4 regions of the Anaerobacillus sp. QJM3NY_17 genome follow, and region 2 is predicted to be linked to each of the others. Evidence: predicted binding sites of a transcription regulator. Region 2 holds the regulator's gene; each other region holds the start of a gene.
The links. Region 2 encodes LexA, which represses DNA repair genes until DNA is damaged. Its sites were predicted from a motif close to CGAACATATGTTCG; they were not measured.
Positions count from the first base shown of each region.

Region 1: a site for LexA is predicted at 2,587-2,600, ahead of AC0VYV_RS22450 (YolD-like family protein). Genes of this name have one in related genera too.
Region 3: a site for LexA is predicted at 1,739-1,752, ahead of AC0VYV_RS22625 (YolD-like family protein). Genes of this name have one in related genera too.
Region 4: a site for LexA is predicted at 1,571-1,584, ahead of AC0VYV_RS18625 (YhjD family protein). Genes of this name have one in related genera too.

Region 1 is NZ_JBWBVD010000002.1:19,256-23,473, reverse strand. It holds gene AC0VYV_RS22460 (ArdC family protein) at 1-602, opposite strand, end outside; gene AC0VYV_RS22455 (JAB domain-containing protein) at 1,458-1,994, opposite strand; gene AC0VYV_RS22450 (YolD-like family protein) at 2,627-2,953, shown strand; gene AC0VYV_RS22445 (hypothetical protein) at 3,063-3,671, shown strand; gene AC0VYV_RS22440 (hypothetical protein) at 4,200-4,218, opposite strand, start outside.
Region 2 is NZ_CM149685.1:1,952,600-1,956,817, forward strand. It holds gene AC0VYV_RS10375 (hypothetical protein) at 77-1,366, shown strand; gene lexA (transcriptional repressor LexA) at 1,617-2,240, opposite strand; gene yneA (cell division suppressor protein YneA) at 2,392-2,712, shown strand; gene AC0VYV_RS10390 (YneB family resolvase-like protein) at 2,716-3,366, shown strand; gene AC0VYV_RS10395 (DUF896 domain-containing protein) at 3,433-3,669, shown strand; gene AC0VYV_RS10400 (HesB/YadR/YfhF family protein) at 3,787-4,074, shown strand.
Region 3 is NZ_JBWBVD010000002.1:55,529-59,746, forward strand. It holds gene AC0VYV_RS22615 (YkvA family protein) at 171-593, opposite strand; gene AC0VYV_RS22620 (helix-turn-helix transcriptional regulator) at 760-1,356, shown strand; gene AC0VYV_RS22625 (YolD-like family protein) at 1,459-1,698, opposite strand; gene AC0VYV_RS22630 (hypothetical protein) at 2,030-2,395, shown strand; gene AC0VYV_RS22635 (hypothetical protein) at 2,469-4,196, opposite strand.
Region 4 is NZ_CM149685.1:3,584,303-3,588,520, forward strand. It holds gene rpoN (RNA polymerase factor sigma-54) at 1-584, opposite strand, end outside; gene AC0VYV_RS18615 (hypothetical protein) at 777-1,058, shown strand; tRNA gene AC0VYV_RS18620 (tRNA-Arg) at 1,221-1,299, opposite strand; gene AC0VYV_RS18625 (YhjD family protein) at 1,602-1,988, shown strand; gene clpP (ATP-dependent Clp endopeptidase proteolytic subunit ClpP) at 2,153-2,737, shown strand; gene AC0VYV_RS18635 (HPr family phosphocarrier protein) at 2,944-3,198, opposite strand; gene whiA (DNA-binding protein WhiA) at 3,521-4,218, opposite strand, start outside.

The DNA.
Region 1 (4,218 bases), on a different replicon from region 2:
CGTTGCGTCGTCACCCCCGGTCGAGCCAGGCGATTTTTATGGCCCGTGCTGTGTATCATTTCGTGAAAAAGCGTCGAATAGAATTCTTCAGCCATTTCAAAATCCTTTAAAGGTGGAACGTTAATGCGATCAAAAGTGGGAGAATAAACGGCCTGTCCTGAATCAAATGTAAAATCTGGCGCGTTTAGATACCCTTTATAAATGGCTTCAGCTTCTACAATCGGATCATGATCAAACGTGGTTGCATCTCGTTTACTTTCTAAGCCCTCCACCTGCGTTTCAATATGAAAAACGCGATAGTAACGAAGGAAAGGAACTTTCTCTGTTTCCCCACTTTCGGGATCTTCTTTTTCAATCCACTTCCAAAAGACAACGATGTGTGAGCTTGCCCCCTTCTTCACCTTTCCTCCTGCTTCTTGTATTTGATTGAACGTCGCATATTTACCCGGTTCTAATAAAAAAGCGTTAATGCCTCGATAAGCTTTTTGCGTTTTCCAATTCACTGCCCCTCCGTTAATCCAGGGCTGCCGCCATGGAATAACGCCCTCCTCTAACTGCCGAATGATCTTTTCTGTTACGATCTCATAAACGTTTTTCTTCATTTCGTCCTTCCTCCTTTTGTTTTTCCTTTTGACTGAAGAACCGAGTCTGTCCCTCAAAAGGGAGAGTTTTTTCCCTTTTGACGTGGAGAACGAAAAGCGAGCATCTTCAGGCGGTCAAGGGATAAAAGCAGGAAGTTTTTTCAGTTGCGTAGCGTTCGTAGGAAAAAAGTTTTTGCGCCCCTTGAACGCCTGAGCCCTGACTTAGTGAGGAAAGGGAAGGTTCGGGTGTCCTTTCCTTTTCGAACTTTAGTCAGCTTGCGAGCTTTACGATTCGGAAGGCAAAAGGAAAAATGACCAATAAAAAAGCAGCCTCAAGGCTGCTTTCCTTCTGTCATGACGCTTTTGAATCCGTCATCGGCTCCTCGTAAAGAAATCACCAGGAACCTACGGACTGACCGAAAGCGACGTATGATTTCGGATCAGCCCGTCGTTATCGGGGATTTTAGAGGAGAGCGAGATGCCATAGGCTGTTTGCTAGCGTTTTGGGCTAGCTTATCAGCCTGTGAGCAGACCCTTGTGGTGACCCAACTAAATCCATAAAGAATGTAAATAACGCAATAAGTCCGGTAGTCTTTATAGACACGAATTAGAAATCAATGAAGGACAAACCAGATGAAGTAGAATAGATAAGAAATCCCCACTAAAAAAATCCCTTCTGAATTTAGAACAGATAAAAATAACCCTGACATGCCAAACCCCAGCAACACAAAAAAAGAGAAGGTTCCCCTTCTTCGAATAAGCAATCAACGGCTGCTTAAGCAGCCGACAAGCAGGCTCGATGCCTGCTTCCCTCAACAAAAGCGTAGCTTTTATCCATGCGAAACCGAGGCGACGAACTTTCGCCGCCTGGCGTGTCTACAAATGTCCCTTTTCTTTTAAGCTGTAATGGTCTCCGTTATGCGTGACAATCACGTGGTCTAACACGTCAATCCCAAGCAACTGACCGGCCTGGACAAGTCTCTTTGTGACGTTCAAATCTTCCATGCTTGGTGTCGGGTCGCCACTCGGATGCTGATGACTAAGCACGATAGAGGCTGCGTTATTTAAGATCGCAGTTTTAAACACTTCTCGCGCGTGAACGATGCTCGCATTGATGCTGCCAACGTGACACCGATGAGCCGCCTTCACCTGATTTTTCGTGTTCAAACAAAGGACCAAAAAGACTTCCCGGTCTTCATCACCAATCAGCGTCCCGGCAATATTCGCGGCGTCTTCCGGGGAACGTATCGCCCCAATCGCAAAAGGTGTCGGCACTTCTTGAACCACTTGTTTAATACGAATCACTTCAAAAATAGCATTAAGACCAATGCTCTTCTCTTCGGACGGTGTGTTCTTTTCTTCCTGTAACTCCCGTTTGAATTCCATGTCCTTCATTGAAACAAAAGCGTTCATAGATTTGTCCTCCTTTTTTGTTTTGCCAGGCGAGCGCTGATTCCCGAAAGGGTATTTTTTTGCCTTTTGGCACGTAGGACGCACAAATCGCCTCACCAGACGGTCAAGGGATTAGACCAACAGTTTTTGACGGCACCTGGTCAAAAAGTTTTGGGCCCCTTGACTGGCTGGTGATCCGTCTTAGGTTCAAACCGGGAAGAGATCGAGGCTCACCCGGATTGAGCCTTAGTCGGATGGCGCTTTTGTACGCTCCGCAGGGCAAAAGAAAAAAACACAAAAAAGGCAGCCCGTAGGCTGCCTTCCATGTCACTCTTCTCTTCGGCTCGTTCGGTCCGGCGCTTTGCGCAAAGAGACCAGGAACATACGGACTGTTAGCGACAGCTTACAGACCGTTGTTATCGGGCGCTTTAGGATAGAAGCGACACCTACAGCATGACAGAAAGCGTTTTGGGCTTTCTGATCAGGCTGTCAGTGCTGCCGCCCAGTATGTTTAACCATTTGTTTCTTTAGAAAAGATCCCTCGCCTTAAGGCTCGTAAATCACCATTAGAATAAATTGGAACCCCAAATTTGGATATACAACTTGAATAACGGGAATGAATGTTCGTATGATGAAGTAAGGAGATGATGAAAATGATCAATGATCGAGGAATGATGAAGTATCAGGGATTCTTTATGACGGAGCATAGTGAACTTTTAAAAGAAGCGAAAAAGGATTACTACAGAGTTGAAAAACCAACGATCAGCCAGGAGCAAATAGAGGAATTTGAAAGATTGATTTCCGAAAGTTTACAGTTTCATACCGAATTAGAAATCACAATCTGGAAAGACGGTTTTTTTGAAACGGAATTATGCCAGGTGAAAAAAGTAGATAACATTAATAGAAGGCTATATTTGCATAAAAAAGAAGGTAGAACGATCATTCAATTCCATGACATAGCTTCTGTTAAAAGTCTTTAAAACAACTTTATGATGGGGTGTTTCTTAAGAAAAGGTACAACTTTTCATGAAATTTATATGGACAATCTATGTAAAATAATGGAAAATATATGAAATAGGGGGGATTGATGTGGCTAGAGCTCGCAAAATGAGTAAGACTGAGTTTAGAAGCAAGGCGGTTTTTCTGATTGTTGTGTTTTCGTATGGTTTTTTTCGTTTGTTGAATTGGATTTATAACCAGTTTTTTTCGCTAGACCCGAGGATATCAGCTGCTTTGATTACAGGTGTATTTGTAGTTGTGGGAACTACACTATCGATTACAATTCCGAATTTTCATCAGAAGAAAAAAGCCATAGAAGAAGAGCATCGGAAGCAAAAAATACCTATGTATAAAGACTTTCTGGAGTTTCTATTCCGCGTCTTTATGGGGGCTAAGATGGGGAAACAACTGGGGCAAAAGGAAATTGTTCAGATGATGTCTAAATTCACTCAGGAGTTAATCCTTTGGGGTTCTGAAGATGTGATAGAGAAGTATCAGGAGTATCGAAAACATTTTCTGAATCGCAAAGAAGGCCAGAAGACAACGCAAGATGAAATGACGTTGCTTGAAGACCTCCTGTTAAAAATACGAGAGGATATGGGCCATGATAATACTAGAATAAAAAAGGGAGATATATTGGCTCTATTTATCAATGATATTGATAAATATTTCCCAAAAGAAGACGAATCTGCTTCCTGATTTAATTCATGTCCACAAACGCAGAAAGGTTCAAAAATGTTCCGGGAAGTATGCGGTGAACGACTAAACGATTCATAAACGAAAATGTCGTTCACAGAGTATGACACTGATATTTTCAAGACCATATAAGTATTTTAACGTTTCGTTTAGAGCAAAAACGAGAAATGACTGTGGCAGTCTTTTCCCTGAGTTTGTAGTATCTTCTCAAATACTAAATTGTGATCCTATTCAAACTGTAGCGCGAACACGCTATAGTTCTTTGTTGTTTTCGATCGTTAACAACTTGTTTACTTCATTATAGAAGTTCACAAAACAAATTGTCTAGATGGAAGTCTGACGTCTTATTTTGCTTTTGAGAAACGCACGAGATTGCATTTAGATTTCCGTTTTGCTAACTATTCCTTTCAAATGCAAAATTACTGGCTAGATGCAATGCTAAATTCCACCTAAAAATGACTCGTAAAAAAAGGAAAGGATCACTAACTGTTAACGTACTGTCAATAAAAATATGCTTCAAATCACCCCATTCTAATTTCCCCATTCATTT
Region 2 (4,218 bases):
GTAATAGTTTGAAAAATACAACCTCATATCTCTAAAATAGAAGATAGTTCAACTAGAAGAGGAGGAAAAAAGACATATGAAATCCAGGAAATGGAAATATGGAATTGCGCTTTTTATTGTAGGGATATTAACTTTCGGTTTCTTACCGTTAACTGGAAGTGCCAAAGGTGATTGCTTTAACACTGATGCGGCGCTAACACCAGAGGAGCAGCGAATGGAAGACGGTGCCCCAATCCCACAGCAAATTATGGATAAGGCGGAGTTTACAGTTTTTGCGGATGAATTTAAGGAGGATTTGTGCAAAGCGAAAAGTGTAAAAAAAGCAGAGAAAGTGATCGAAAAGCATGGTGAGAAGCTGTGGGAGACGGCTGTTGCTCGAGCTCAGGGAGAACGAAATGATTTAGGGGAACTAGATCGTTATGATGATCGCCCGCTTTATTGGACTCGATTACATATGACTGCTGCCCTCAGGCAATGGGAACCTTCATATACAGTAACGGAGAAAAAGCAAGAAGAACTGATGAAGAAACTAGAGTACACGTCAAGGGGAATTACTTCTATTGATTTTCCAAAAGGGAAGAAAGTTAAGCGTATTTTAGTAAGCGGATTTGATCCATACCGTTTAGAACAGGAATTTAGGAGATCAAACCCTTCTGGCGCTGCAGCGCTTCAGATGGATGGGAAAGTCGTTTTGACGGAAGAAGGTCCAGCTTTTATTCAAGCAGCGAATTTTCCGGTACGATGGGATGATTTTGATGAAGGAATCGTTGAAGATACTTTTGGACCTTACCTGGTTAATAGTAAAGAGCAGGTGGATCTCATGATGACAATCAGTCAAGGTGGTCCAAAAGCTATGACCATCGAAGGGTTTGCCGGGAGATGGCGCACAGGGGTTGGAAACACTCTTGAAGATCGCTCAGAAGTTATTCCGACAGTGAGCAATTGGCCGATGCCTGAAAAACTGCCGGAATTTATTGAAACAACGCTTCCTTACAAGGAAATGATTGCAGCCAATACTGGACCATGGCCGGTAGAAAGAGGCGATGAAGTATGCGAATGGCTCGCACCAGAATATCGTGATAAACCGTATGAGTGCTATGAAGGGGGTCCGACTGAAGGATCAAAAGCTCGTAAAGGAGGAGGCGGAAGCTACTTATCGAATGAAAGTCAGTACCGATCCAATCGCGTGCGAATTGGGATAGGAGCTTATGATATTCCGGGTGGACACCTTCACGTAGCCGCTCAGGAGTACTATCCTGAAGATCCTTCCGTTTATATCACTGATGAGTTCCAAAAGTTCCGTCAGGCGACAGTAGATCAAACAGTTGAATTAGTTATAGCGGCTTCAGAGGCTGCTGAAAAGTAACCGTTTAAGAATTATGTTAGAAGTATACAAAACCGCCCTTTATTTAAATGAAGGGCGGTTTTGTATAGCCTTTAAGAGTTAAAAGTAGGTAGGTGAGGTTGGTTGTAATGTAAAGCTACACCCCTATGCTCTTCAAACTGCGATCATTTACACAGACGGAGGGGTTAATAAATAAAAGAAGAGAAGAAGCTCGTATTGATATAGCCCAGAAAGCTTATATAACATAAAAAAAGAAGCGCACGCAGCGCTTCTAGTGAATGGAGCGAAAGACCCCAATTACTTTACCAAGAATAGAAACGGAATCAAGAATGATCGGTTCCATCGATGAGTTTTCCGGTTGAAGTCGGAAGTAGTTGCTTTCTTTAAAGAATCGTTTAACAGTTGCTTCAGCTTCATCTGTCATCGCGACAACAATATCACCGTTATTTGCAGTTGGTTGTTGCTTCACAATAACCATATCACCGTTATAAATACCAGCTTCGATCATACTATCCCCTTCAATCACTAGAATAAAGGTATGTTCTTCATCCTGTGCAAACTGTTCTGGAAGCGGGAAGTATTCTTCTACATTTTCAATGGCAGTGATGGGTTGACCAGCAGTTACTTTACCAATGACGGGAACGTTTACAGTATGTTGCCGAGGAATATCGATCGTTTCATCAAGACCAAGCACTTCGATGGCTCTTGGTTTTGTTGGGTCTCGTCTGATATACCCTTTTTTCTCGAGTCTTGCCAGGTGGCCATGGACAGTGGAGCTTGAAGCAAGTCCAACAGCTTCGCCAATTTCTCTTACGGAGGGTGGATAACCCTTTTGCTTAACTTCGACTTTAATAAAGTCCAGAATGTCCTGCTGACGCTTTGATAGTTTCATAATATCTGGCACCTCGTTCCAATCTATCTATTTGTTAGTAGTATACCAGAATTTTTGTTCGCATACAAACATAAGTTCGAAGAAATTAGTTGACACGAACAGAGGTTCTGATATACTAAAAACAGAACAAATATTCGCATATGGGGTGATTGGGATGAGAAAGCAAGCTGGGGGCTTGTCTGGAGTTGATTTTCTTGTCATTATATCTTTTGTAGCTGTGTTAATTATTGTGTTTCTATCTTTGCGAACAGCTGCAGCTGAGGAGTATGATCGTTATACAACGGTACAATTGGAGCAGGGAGATACTGTTTTAGAAATTGCGGAAGAATACCGTACTGCTCATGAGTTGTCTGATCGGAAGTTCGTCAGTTGGGTTGAAGAAGTGAATAGCATTGATGCAAACCGAATTACAGCAGGAGATACTCTCATCATCCCTGTTGAAGCGAACGCTACCGCACTTGGGGGTAAAGAATAAAGTATGAACGCCGTTATTTATTGTCGGGTAAGCACAAAGAAAGAAGCACAGGAGTCTTCTCTTGCCAGGCAAAAAGAAGAACTACAACGATTTGCATCACAGTCAGGTTTTATTATACAGCGCTTGATAGAAGAAAAGCACAGCGGGTATGACATTGATCGTGATGGCATACTTGAGGTGCTTGACTTATTGAAAGAGGGGCATGTTGAGGCATTGCTCATTCAAGATGAAACAAGACTTGGGAGAGGGAATGCAAAGATCGCTCTTCTACATGCCGTCCATAAATATGGAGGGACGATTTATACAGTGAATCAAAACGGAGAACTTCAATTGTCGGAATCTGATTCGATGGTTCTTGAGATCGTTAGTATCGTTGAAGAATTTCAGCGCAAGCTTCATAATCTGAAAATTAAACGTGGAATGGACAAGGCGGTTAAAGAAGGCTATCGACCACAGCGAAACCTCAGCCATCAAAATCAAGGTGGGCGTGAGCGGGTGGAAGTTCCAATCGAAGAAATTGTTAATCTACGAAACCGTGGTCTTACGTTTAATGAGATAGCTGCAACGCTTAAAGGATTTGGACATCACGCTTCGAAAGCAACGGTACATAGACGTTATCAGGAATATGTTGACGAGCAGAACGAGAAGCACTAAACTTGTCTATGTTCAAAACATGCGTTAGCATGTGAGATACAAGTTTCAGTAAAGGAGCTATTTTACATGCCTTTTGAAGATAAACTCCAAAGAATTAACGAGCTATCTCGTAAAGCAAAAGAGTCATCATTAACAGAAGATGAGAAAAAAGAACAGAAAAAGCTACGTAAGGAATATTTAGCAAATTTCCGTTCTTCTTTCAAAAACCAACTTCATTCTATAAAAGTTGTGGATGAAGAAGGCACAGATGTAACACCTGAAAAGCTTAAGGAAAGCAAGAAAAACCGTCGCTTTCTTCAGTAGAAAATAGCCTAATTTTGCGAAAAGCAAAATTAGGCTATTTTTATGGTTGCAATTTTTCAAATATTCGTTATACTGTACTATAACAAGATGTACTAATACAAAACGGAGAGGGCGGATATGATGTTTGTTGTAACTGATTCTGCAGCTGAGTTTTACAAAAATGAAATGGAACTTGGTAACGGTGATTGCCTGAGGTTATTCGTACGCTACGCAGGGAGTGGAGACAGCGGAGGTTTTTCTCTTGGGGTCATGTCTGATAAGCCTTCATATGATGATTATAAGCAAGAAATTGGAGGAGTTACGTACTTCGTTCGACCGGACGATCAATGGTTTGTTGATCGAATGAAGCTTGATTATGATGAGAGATCCGGCGGTGTTCTTTGTGACTTGCCGAGTATGGCATAGCATTCTAAAGACCTGTACTATAACATATATGTTATAGTACAGGTCTTTTTGATTTCGACAAAACTAGTGAAGGCTAGCCTCCATGTATAGACAATCATTTTATGAGAACTCATTTATACTTTCTTTTATATGAGTGGATTCTTG
Region 3 (4,218 bases), on a different replicon from region 2:
TCAATTACTTTATTAAAAATGGATGATGACTTTAAACACAATTTAATCTACTTATATTTAAAGATAGAAACTTGTGGGTAAAATTTATGGATATAAGTAAAAAATGAGAAAAAGAGTGCTTTGAGAAAAATAAGCACACTCTCTCTTGTTAGAAAAATATTGGTGAACTTTTAAATGGTTGGCTCACTGGTGTTTTCTTTCCACTCTTTAAATCTTTCCAGATCCTTAGATACTTGTTGGATCACAAATCCCATGACTGCTGCATCATCAAATAATCCCATTCCTACAATAAAGTCAGGTATCAGGTCGACTGGAGACACGAAATAAATCAGGGAAGCGATGATCAGGCTGATCGATTTAGTCGGAATCCTTTTGTAATCTCGATTTATCCATGATTTGAACATATCGAATATCAATTGAACATTTTCCCAAATCTCTTCTAACTTCCCTTTATCCGTTGCTGCTTTTCTAGTAGCTTCTTTCCAAAGCTTGTTAGCCTTACGTGGGTTCTTAAGATATTCCTTGGCCTTTGGCATGAATTTCAAGTAGCCCTTCTCATAATCCTTTTTGTTTAGATTTTTCTTTTTCGTCATTTTAATCTCTCCCATTTTATTTTTTTGTTATTGTGCCGTTCATGATGATTAACTAATTACAATATATAACTATATTTACTTAATGTCAATATTTTTACATAAAGTATTTTTATTTATATTTTGTCATCTATTTAACTTTATGATAAAATTATTTTGAGGTGATGACATGAACGTTTATTTATTGATGCTTGGTGGACAAGTTTCGGAAATAAGAAAGATACTTAATCTAACGCAGGATGATTTAGCGAAAATGATGGGGGTTAGTCGGCCTACCATTGTAAAAATTGAACAAGATCCTACAAAGTTGTCAAAAGCGCTGGCGTTTGCGTTATTTGGATCTGTTGCTGTTGAGATACAGAAAAGAATGAGGAAACTAGACGGAATTTCTTCAGATGGGTACCAACAAATTGACCAATTGGGAGCACTAATGACCGATCTTCAGGAAGCCACTTCCATATCGACTACAAATCTCAGTAAAAGCATTACGTTAAAGCTGGGTCAGTTCGTACCGGGAATTGGAACCCTCATTTCAACGGGTTTGAAAGTTGGTTTCAAAGGTTTGAAAGGGGCATCTATAGGTATTTTAAAAGAAAGCATAAAGTGGGATCAGGATAAGGCGAAAAGGATTATTGAGATTGTGAGAAACCTTATGCAAGATAATTACGATGAGTTATTAAAATGCTTTAACCTTGAGGCATTGGATATTGAATCCTTTGGTATTGCGCTTGATAAAGGGGAACAAGAAGAATTTGAAGTATGGTAGTTAACACAAAACCCCCGTCAATATATGACGAGGGGTTGTAGTGTTTTTTCATATAAAAACAATTAGCTTATTTCTTAGTTCATGCTTAAAGTGTATTTCACCTTATTTTTTAATAGGCATAATGGAGATAATACTAGCTAGTGGAATGTACTGCACACAATAATTGTGGTCAATTACTCTTATATGTTGAGAGATGCAATCCAAGTAATGAATTTCTCCTTGTATAAAGGAGGTTGTATCTTCTAAGTTATATGTCATGCCTACTTCCATTGCAAATTCCATCGCTGTATAAATCTCAGCAAGCACTCCCGGTTGAAAGGTCAAATCCTCATTAATACTCATCGCTATCCCGTCCTCTATTTGTCTATACCTCCATCATATACGAACTTATGTTCCTGTATCAATGTTAAATATAAACAGCCATTAGGTTATTTTCAGATATGTACGATCGTAAATGTACTTGTCTCTTGAATGAGGTCATGCTAGACTATTAAACTCCAATATAAGAAGGAGGAGATGAACGCCTCGATTCTAGATTATTTAAACCTGTTGATCAATGCTGGCTTACTTTTGGTTGCAGTACTGGCTTATCTGTTAAAACGGCAGGAATAGTTTTAGAGAGCAGGACTTTTTCATTGAATAGCTAATTATAAAGTAGCTAGGAGGTGAAAGATTGCTGACTTCATCAGAAAAAAATAGAATGATGCAAGCGTATATGCTGCTGTACGAAGTTGAAAACTATGTTCGATCAACAATTGAACAAGCAATGAAAGCTGCTTATGGTACTAAGTGGTTTACGAAAGCCCCGAAATTATTCAACATGCCTTCTCCCCCTAAGTCTTTTCTTGAGCTCACTTTTTTCCAATATGAAGTATATTATCTTCGAAGTTACCCATTATTCAATTTCACTTCTCAATTGTCCCATCATTTAGGTATGCTCTATCCTCTTCGCAATAAGGTTGCACACCATCGTTATTTATCTCATTACGAATTTACGCAACTAAAAAAGAGCAGTTATTATATATTACGAGAACTTTAATAATCATCATTTTATCGGATCAGCCGATTTCATGTTTTACACCCATCGGTTGATGACTTTATATTATGCTCAATCAAACTTCTTGATATTGCGACTCTACTAACTTTTCAGTATTGTAATTATTTATAGGATTTTCGATCAAATTTACTAAGTTTGATATTTCATTTTTAGTAATTTTATGTGAGGAGTCCCTTAACAGCACAATAATTACTCTAAAAAGCAAATCAAGATTTCCGGTTGTCACCTTATTATTTTTTTCCGTTTCCCTTAATTCAGTTATTTGTAACAATAAGTCCTCCTTATTGTTTGTATCTTCTAAGCTTAGTTTTGAAGCAATGTAGGTATAATCTGGTTTTGGACATATTTTTACTAGTAATAAAATAGCATCAAAAATTTGAAGGAATTCATTTTGCCTCATAAATATTCCTTGTTGTATAGAGTATCTACTTTGAATGTTTTCACAAATATCTATCAGTGTATCTATATCGACTTGTTTGTTAATGTCATAGTACTTATCATTTCTAGTGTGAATTGAATAAGGAATTTCAATTTTATTTTTATCTCTATTAAAAATAGTGCTTTTTGAAGATGGAGCAAAGTAAGCTTCAACAGCTGGTATTAATTCCTCTATAAGCCAACTGTAGGTTTCTTGAACACTCCATAAATGATCCTTTGATGAACTCATGAATTCCCAAACTAGCCACACGTCGCTTGGAGATTCAAACCCTCCATATATTCCTTGATCTTCTGGTGAAAATTTAATAAAGCATCGGTGCTGTCCGTTTTTGTACACTTTTATCATATTTCTAGCGTAATCGAAAATATGCCACTCACTCTTTCCGTGAAAGTAATCATGTTCTTTGGTGTATGACATGATTTTTTTCAATAAATCCGTAGAAATACAAATGAGTTTATAACTATTCAAATCATGTTGGGTCGGGTAAAAAGATCTGGATTCTAGTTTTTTCTCCACAATTTCTATCGCCTCAATGTATTTTTCAATAAAAATATCAATTGCTCTTATTAAATCATCGACCTCATTTTTATCTAGATTAAATAAACAACCACCAATAGTTACTTTATAAGTTTGATATTCGCTTTCTAAGGTGTTCTCCCAAATATAGGGTCTTAATAGTAAATTTAATGGAGTTTTATAGCCTTTATAAAATGTTTTTAGTATTTCCTTATGGGAAAGTGTAATGTTTACTTGCCGCAAATAAAAGCTATTAAAAGTAAATAGACAACTTCCTTCTCTCTCCTCAATTCCAGGTAAATAAGCCATTACTCTTACGGAGTGAGAGTTGACCACAATAGTGTTAACAAAAATATCGTCGGTTCTTAAGCTTACCTCATTTCCGAAGACTACTTGGTAATCATTTATTTGGTCCATAAAATCTTCAAACGTTATTCCTTTATTTATTAGAGCGTCTTTAACAGACTCAATTTTTAAGGCGTATTTTTTTTCTTCGTGAAATTTTATAATCTCTTTTTCTACTTTTTTCTTTACTTTTTTTGCTTTCATTAAATTTAAATTCACCTGTTCAGAAGGTAGCTCTTGATTACTTTTTTCTCTATTCCAAGCTCGTAATACGGGCCTTAAATTTTCCAAACCGTCTATATCAAAATCAATTGGTAAATCATACATTTTCAACTTATTCTTATCTTTATAAGTATCTACTGAGATAATATGATCAATTTCTAAGTCTGTAATGTTTTCAATGATATTTTTTGTTATTTGACACTTTCTATTATACGAAATCCATAGAGCGTATCTAACAGCAGGATCATCCTTTCTCCCCAATATTTACCCTCCTTTATATAGT
Region 4 (4,218 bases), 1.6 Mb from region 2:
TCTCTCGAGAGTTCACGATATTTCTTTTCTGCTAGCGCTTTCAAATGATAGGAAACAAGATCTCGAGCAAGCTCGAAAATTTCTCCCGACTCATTTAACTGTAAAAAGAGACATTCGGAAAGAGAGCGCGCCCCTATACCTGGTGGGTCAAGTAATTGAATCTCTCTAATGGCTTCAGTGATCTCAAAGTGCTCGACATCAAAGTAATTCATTACCTCCGTCTCATTTATTCTTAAGTAACCACTTTCATCAATATTATCAATTAAATAATGCACAACGGCTTCCCTTTTACGTGGAAAGTGTAGACACCTCGCCTGATCGTGTAACTCATCATGCAAACTTTTTCTTGTTTCAGCGTATTCGAGTGGATCTTTTTTAAGCCCCGTATCATAAGAGCGTTTTGAAGAACGAACGCCACCATCCCATGAAGGGGAGTGTAATTCAATTAATGGATTTTCAAGAGCCTGTTCTTTCACGTACTCCAGTAATTCGACCGTAGAATATTGGAGTATAGAAATCGCTTGATGCAACTGGGTTGTCATGACTAATTTCGTTGTCTGCTTTTGTATCAATCCTAATTCCATCGCAATCCCTCCACCTTCATCATACTATATCGCTTCATTTTATGGTATGAAAAAAATGAAAATGACCAGAATTTTCTGTTTTTTAAAAGGGGATTTTGACACCATTTTTAAAGAAAATGATGAAATAGCCCGTCCCTTAGTCAAATTTCTACATAAACTGTCTTATAGAGAGAGAAAAAGGAGGCAAATGCCATGGATTTAGCTGTATATGGAATTGCTTTGCTTCCAGTCATCATTGGAGTTGTACACCTTTTTAAGGTGTTTGGTTTTCCGGTAAGGTTCTTACCGATTCTTTCCATTGGAATCGGAATTGTAATGAGCCACATTTATGTTGAACCGGAAGACTTCAAAAAAGCCTTCTTTATAGGATTATGGCTTGGACTATGCGCTACTGGAATGCACTCAGGCTTCAAACACACGATGAGTGGAGCAATCAGCAAAGGACATGACGATGACAAAGATAAGCCCTGTTAGAAGGTAAGACTGATCGCAAGAAGAGTGGACGAGTTCTACTCTTCTTTTTTTTCTGTTCAAAATGAAGGATACTATTCATTCCCTGGATCTAAGCGAACAAAGATGACATTTATCATAAAAAAATCCCCTTCACACTAGCGAAAGGGATTGGAATTATGTATTTGGTGCGCCCGGAGGGATTCGAACCCCCGACTGACGCGGTACCGGAAACCACCGCTCTATCCGACTGAGCTACGGGCGCGCTTCATTAGCGCAAGGATTATTATACGATATGCCCCCTTTTTTTGCAAGGTGAATTTCATAGCTTCCAAGTGACGATCAATGAGTAATCAATAGTGTATAAGAGCATTTTATCTATACCATGTTAATGAACGCTGTTGCTTTTTTGCTCTGGTGAACGGTGAGATATTAACAATATTGGCCAAAGCTATTATCCAAACATTTCATTCATATCATAGAAAAGGTATCGCTTCAGTTCTTGACGTCTCACCTGTCTCATAGTAAAGTTATACCAAACATATGTTCTGTTAGGTGGAGATGATCATGTTCCAATTAAGTAAAGAAGAAACGAAGGCATTAAGAAACTACCTCTTACTTCCTTACCTGAAAAGAGTGCTGGAAATTGACACGAAATGGGTGAACCATTCGAAAATGAAACTTCCGCGCCCTTATCTGGAACTAATTCATGCCGCTATAACGTTAGCCTCCTCTGACTTAAAATGGGCAAAAGCAATGCTTCATGATAGAGGAATCCGCGTCTATATAGAAGATACGAAAGAAGATGTTGTGATTTGCAAAGTATATTGTCGAGGTTACAATCAAACATACCGCTATTCTTCCATTCAAATACGTAATCAGGTAGAAAGACGAATTTTAGCCTACTTTTTAGCAGACGATCGATTAAAAAAAAGGAACATTCGCTCTGTTTAAAATAAAGGGATGCGGGGAAAATGGGTGTATGTGGTTAAAGAAAAATCAAACCCTTTTCATCGATTAAAAAATAGGACAGCACTTTATTTGACCTATACTGACCTTTTAGGTATGATGAACATACAGCAACTACATATTCCACAAATATAAGGGAGGAATTTAAAATGGTTTTAATTCCAACGGTAATTGAACAAACAAACCGCGGTGAGAGAGCGTACGACATTTATTCTCGTCTTCTTAAGGACCGTATTATTATGCTAGGAACAGCAATTGACGACAACGTATCAAACGCAGTCGTTGCACAACTTCTTTTCCTTGCTGCTGAAGACCCAGATAAAGACATCTCACTTTATATCAACAGCCCTGGTGGTTCAATCACTGCAGGTATGGCGATTTACGATACTATGCAATTCATTAAGCCAAAAGTATCAACAATCTGCATCGGTATGGCTGCTTCAATGGGTGCCTTCCTACTTGCTGCTGGTGAACCTGGTAAGCGCTATGCTCTACCAAACAGTGAAGTAATGATTCACCAACCGCTCGGTGGTACTCAAGGTCAGGCTTCTGACATTGAAATTCACGCAAAACGCATCATCCAAATGCGCGAGAAGCTAAACAAAATTCTTTCTGAGCGCACAGGTCAACCACTTGAAACAATCGATCGCGACACAGATCGTGACCGTTTCATGGAAGCGACTGAAGCGAAAGAATACGGCTTGATTGATGAAGTAATGGAAAAGAAAGCATAAGATAGACCCTAAAAAGCCTTTCCCAACAATGTAGGGAAAGGCTTTTTCTTTCTTAGAATAGGCGTTGTTTTTGAACCATCTGCTATTTGAGCAGCCAATGAACCACAATGGATGATCCCACTCTCTATAACTCTATTCTCTTAAGAATGTTTCGCAACGTTAACAATTTAATGCAAAACAAAAACCTGGCACACAGCCAGGTTTTGCTAATCTTTTTGAATAAAATCAATTAATGAAGACATCGCATCTTCTTCATCATTACCATCAACAGTTAAAATAACAGAAGAACCAGTACCAACAGCAAGGCTCATGATGCCCATGATGCTTTTGGCATTAACTTTTTTACCGTCCTTCTCAAGGAAGATATCCGAGTTAAATCGGTTTGCTTCCTGTACAAACAGAGCTGCTGGACGTGCCTGTAATCCTGTATCCAAAGTAACCACAACTTCTTTTTGAATCACTTGTTCATTCCTCCCCTTATTTAAAACAGTCGATCAGAACACCAGAAGCGCTATACCAGTTTCCCTTGCACTCGCCACTTTCAAACTAAAGCTATGATAGCTCGTTTTGTGGCCTCTCGATTTTAAATTTACTAAAGTGTTAAATTACCTAAAAAAGTAAGCGCTATCTCGAAAGGTGAAAAATTTAGAAAAACGCTATTTCCAATGCTTTCATTAAGAAAAATAGGGTTTTTCTTTGAAGATTCATGCTATCTATTGTACTGCTAGAAAACAACCTTCCACCATTATAGGTGGAAGCTTTTTTCTAACTTGTCCGAAAGGCTTAGGAGATCGGTTTACCATCACGAAGCTTATCAGCAATCTGGTCAATCTTTCGTAATCTATGATTGATTCCTGATTTACTAATAGCTCCTCCAGTAACCATCTCACCGAGTTCTTTCAGTGTAACATCTTGATGCTTCACGCGAAGTTCAGCGATCTCTCTTAACTTATCAGGAAGAATTTCTAAACCAACTTCCTTTTGGATGAAGCGAATATTCTCAACCTGTCGAAAAGCCGCGCCTACCGTTTTATTCAAATTAGCCGTTTCGCAATTCACGATTCGATTAACAGAATTCCGCATGTCTTTCATAATGCGTACATCCTCAAAATAGAGCAGCGCCTGATGGGCACCGACAACACTTAAGAACTCCGTAATCTTCTCGCCTTCTTTGATATAAACGATATACCCTTTCTTTCGCTCAAGCATTTTCGCATTTAATCCAAATTCATTCATTAAGTTACAAAGCGATTCCGTATGCTCTTCGTACATTGAGAAGATCTCAAGATGATAAGAGGTTTCAGGATGATTGATTGATCCCCCCGCAAGAAATGCTCCTCTTAGATAAGAACGTTTGCAACAAGACTTCTTGGTAAAATCCTTTGAGATTACTCTAGTGAACGTAAAGGCGTTATCCATTATACCGAGATCTTCAAGGAGATCTCTTGCTTTGGCTGAGACACGGACAATGTATACATTGT